2 regions of the Ewingella allii genome follow, and region 1 is predicted to be linked to the other one. Evidence: predicted binding sites of a transcription regulator. Region 1 holds the regulator's gene; the other holds the start of a gene.
What was found. The regulator LexA, encoded in region 1, represses DNA repair genes until DNA is damaged. The targets are predictions, from matches to a motif close to TNCTGTATGTACATACAGNA.

Region 1 (2,208 bases):
ACGATATGCCCGCCCAGTCGGGCACCAATTACCGTCAGGGAGGCAAAGCAGACTTGCAGCAGCAGCGAGCGCAGCATGATGTCACGATTGAGGCTGAGTAAGCGCCGCAGGTTGCCCCGCCACGCCTGCTGTAGCAGGGCTAAATCAATGCCTTTTTGCGCCATCATCCGCCATACCAGCCACAACCCTAGCGCCAATGTGACGTACTCCGAGCAAGCCGTAGCAATGGCCGCACCGCGCACGTTCAAGCCCAGCCCCATCACCAGCCAGATATCCAGAACAATATTCAGCACGTTGCCGACAATCAGCAGCAGAACCGGGCCACGCACATACTGGATGCCCAGCAGCCAGCCGAGGATCACCAAATTTGCCAGAGAAGCCGGGGCGCTCAACCAGCGTATTTCAATAAACAGCCGCGCCTGCTCCAGCACGGCCTGACTGCCGCCGACCACCTGAAAGGCCAGATCCATCAGCGGCGTGCGCAGCAACATGATTAAAATGCCCGCCAGCAGCGCTAACAGGAAAGGTTGAACAAAAGCACGGGCCAGCAGCAGGTTATCTTTGGCACCCAACGCCTGAGCAGTCAGGCCGGTGGTGCTCATGCGCAAGAACAGCAGCATCATGAAGAGGAAGGTCGTCACCATCGCGCCGACCGCTACGCCGCCGAGATAATCCGCGCTGTCGAGATGGCCGATAACAGCGGTATCCACCAAACCTAATAGTGGGACGGTAATGTTGGAGAAAATCATTGGCAAAGCCAGTTTCCATAAGGCTTTGTCCTCGCGGCTGAGGAAGGTGCGGCTTAATACTTGTCGAAAGGGATGCTGAGGCATAGAGGTCCCATGCTGAGGATATTGAACAAGAGGTCAACCTGGCGTAATTCGGCGTGTCGGCATCAACGCTTTTTATAAAAACAGCGATCTGCTTAAACAACAACGCCCCAATCAAGGGGCGCAGTGTCACGGCGTGAGATCACCGTAAGGCGACAGCTAGCTTTGTGGCAAATGTCTATAGCAAAAGCCCGGCAGTACGTTCAGGAAGGGCGAGTACCGAGCCTTGCCAGCAGAAAGGATTAGATCCAGTCGCCGTTACGGATAACGCCAACAGCCAAGCCTTCAATGCTGAAACTCTGCTCGCGCAGGTCAACCACGATCGGCTCGAAGTCGCTGTTCTCTGGCAGCAGTTGCACGACGCTACCCTGCTTTTTCAAGCGTTTAACCGTCACTTCATCATCAATGCGCGCAACGACAACTTGCCCATTACGTACATCCTGCGTTTTGTGAACCGCCAACAGATCGCCGTCGAGAATACCGATATCCCGCATAGACATCCCGCTAACGCGCAGCAAGAAGTCGGCGCTAGGCTTGAACATGGCAGGATCGACCTGATAGTGGCCTTCGATATGTTGCTGAGCTAAAAGAGGCTCACCGGCGGCGACGCGGCCAATCAGTGGTAAACCTTCCTCTTCTTCCATTAGCAAGCGAATGCCGCGCGACGCGCCAGAGACGATTTCAATCACGCCTTTGCGCTGCAGGGCTTTGAGGTGTTCTTCCGCGGCATTTGGCGAGCGGAACCCCAGACGAGTGGCAATTTCTGCACGAGTCGGCGGCATACCCGTGGTGGATATATGTTCGCGAATGAGGTCGTAAACCTCTTGTTGTCTGGCTGTTAAAGCTTTCATTCCGCCCCCTGATTGTTTATACAGTATTGCTGTGAGTATATACAGGTAACTAGGGAATGAAAACCTAAGAGTGCATAAAAACCAGTGCTAAAGTGAAATCTGGAATCTGTATTCCGCTTTAGAACCAGCGCGGCCAAAAGACGCTGACCCAGGTGAAAATCGCCAGTATGATGCTCAAAAGTACCGCGGCCGATCCAAAATCTTTGGCGCGCCCGGACAGGACATGGAATTCAGGGCCGATGCGGTCAATCGCGCTTTCGACGGCGCTATTTAATAATTCGACAATCACCACCAGTACCAAGACGCCCACTAATAAAATACGCTCGACGCTAGTCACATCGAGGAAAAATGACAGTATGATGAAGGGCAGAACGGCTATCACTTCCTGACGGAAGGCCGCCTCGTTTTTCCAGGCAGCACTCAATCCCTTGAGGGAATAGCCGGCGGCCTTAACGATACGAATTAGGCCCGTTGATTCATTTTTCATGTGTTATGCGTCTTAACAGAGTTTTGGCGGACAGAGTATT
Region 2 (2,208 bases), on a different contig from region 1:
ACATGGTGTCTATCGGCCCAACCATCACTGGCCCACACTCGCCGGATGAGCAAGTTGAGATCGAAAGCGTTGACCTGTACTGGAAGCTGCTGACCGCCCTGCTGAAAGCGATCCCAGAGCGTAAGTAATAGTTTCTTTTGCTCCTCCCCCTGAGAAGGGGGAGGAATCAAAACAAAACCAAAGAAGATAAATCGTTTTCAGCCTTACTCCCAAGGCAGCAGCAACTGCCTCTCGATCTGCGGATCTTGCAAAGTCACATGTAACCCCACTAGCCGTACACCTCGACCGCCCCGCCGCTGTTCCCAAGCTTCATGCGCCACCTTCAACAAATCATTTTTATTCAACACCGGCCAGACGTGCTCTTGGGTGGTTTGCTGGAAATCGTGAAACTTCAGCTTTATACCCTGCCGGGCAATGCGCAAATCGGGGCTGACGCGGCTCAGTCGGGTTTCCAGCTCGGGGTAAAGCCGGTCAATTAGCGCCACACACTCTTCCCAACTGTGAATATCTTCGGCCAGCGTGCGTTCGACCCCCACAGATTTACGCAGGCGTTCTGACGAGACTTCGCGCTCGTCGATGCCCTGACAGCGTTCCCACAGCACGCGACCAAACTTGCCGAAGCCTTTTAGCAGCTTCGCCAAATCGTAACGCTGCACGTCGCCACAGGTGATCAGGCCGTGCTCCTGCAAACGTTTTGCCGTCACTTTGCCCACGCCGGGGATTTTGCTCAGCGGCAGGTCTTGCAAGAAGTCGGCAACTTTATCTGGCGTTATCACGAACTGGCCGTTGGGCTTATTTAAGTCGGAGGCGATCTTAGCGAGGAACTTGATGGGCGCGATCCCGGCCGACGCCGTGAGGTTGATTTCATCAGAAATAGCCTGACGGATCTCAGCGGCGATAAGCGTTGCAGAGCCATTGCACTGGGTGGATTCCGAGACATCGAGGTAAGCCTCGTCGAGCGAGAGAGGTTCAATCAGCGAAGTGTAGCGGGAGAAGATTTCACGAATATGGTTGGAGGCTTCTTTATAGGCTTCCATCCGGCCGGGGATCACTTTGAGGTGCGGGCAGAGCTTGAGGGCCATGCCGGTGGGCATCGCGCTATGGACGCCAAACTTGCGCGCCGGATAGTTTGCCGTGCTGATCACACCGCGGCGATCGCGGCTGCCGCCGATGGCAATGGGGATATCACGCAATGAAGGATCGTCGCGCATTTCAACTGCCGCGAAGAAGCAATCCATATCGACGTGAATAATTTTACGCATAGCCCCTCCCAATGACTGTACAAGCATACAGTATCAAGATGGAAATTCAAGTCCGCCCGATTAAACCATAGGGTAGGCAAATATTAAAAATACCGCTTATTTATCCCAATAATAGTTATCTCAATTTCAGATTGGATAAAGAGAAATAATCGTTTTTAGGCATGGATTTAATATTATTTTCACAATCACGCTGTATATTAATTGCTCCATTGTCTCTAAAAGGAATTAGTTATGATCAGCTTTAATCGAAAATTGTTATGCACCACTCTGTTGTGCAGCGCTCTGTTCCCGCTGACTGGCTTTACAGCAACGATTAGCGGCGCGCCGCAGATTATTGCCCATCGCGGCGGCACGGCTGATGCTCCAGAAAACACGGTTCCCGCCATCGAACTGGCGCTAAAAAATGGCGCGGATGCCATTTGGATCACCGTGCAGCTCTCTAAAGATAACGTCGCGGTGCTGTATCGCCCGTCCGATTTAAAATCCCTGACCAATCAGAACGGGCCGGTGTCGCAGTACACGGCACTGGAATTGTCAAAAATGGACGCTGGCTGGGCCTTTGGCAGCGGCGATAACCATCCTTATCGTGGTAAAAACATCGGCATTCCTCGTCTGGAAACTGTGCTCAACGCCTTCCCAAAAACCACTTTCTATATTGATATTAAAACGCCGGACGCCAGCCCTGCTGAGATGGCGAAAGCCTTAAATAAGGTGCTCGACAACACGCATAGCCAGCGCAGAGTGCGGATTTACTCCACCGACAACCAATATCTCGAAGCCCTTCCGGCCTCTATTCCACGCTTTGAAAGCCGCGATACCACCCGCACCGCGCTGGCGAACATCACTATGGCGCACCAGTGCCAAATCAAAGCTGATGACAAAAGCCGCTGGTATGCTTTGGAAATGAAGCGGGAAGTGGAAGTGGTGGAAAAATATACCTTGGGCG

Region 2: a site for LexA is predicted at 1,276-1,295, ahead of dinB (DNA polymerase IV). Genes of this name have one in related genera too.

Annotation. Positions count from the first base shown of each region.
Region 1 is NZ_JAWUDN010000003.1:29,409-31,616, reverse strand. Features, by position in the region: gene dinF (MATE family efflux transporter DinF) at 1-833, opposite strand, end outside; gene lexA (transcriptional repressor LexA) at 1,073-1,681, opposite strand; gene SBO83_RS08905 (diacylglycerol kinase) at 1,800-2,168, opposite strand.
Region 2 is NZ_JAWUDN010000001.1:62,762-64,969, reverse strand. Features, by position in the region: gene pepD (beta-Ala-His dipeptidase) at 1-128, shown strand, start outside; gene dinB (DNA polymerase IV) at 204-1,262, opposite strand; gene SBO83_RS00325 (glycerophosphodiester phosphodiesterase family protein) at 1,494-2,208, shown strand, end outside.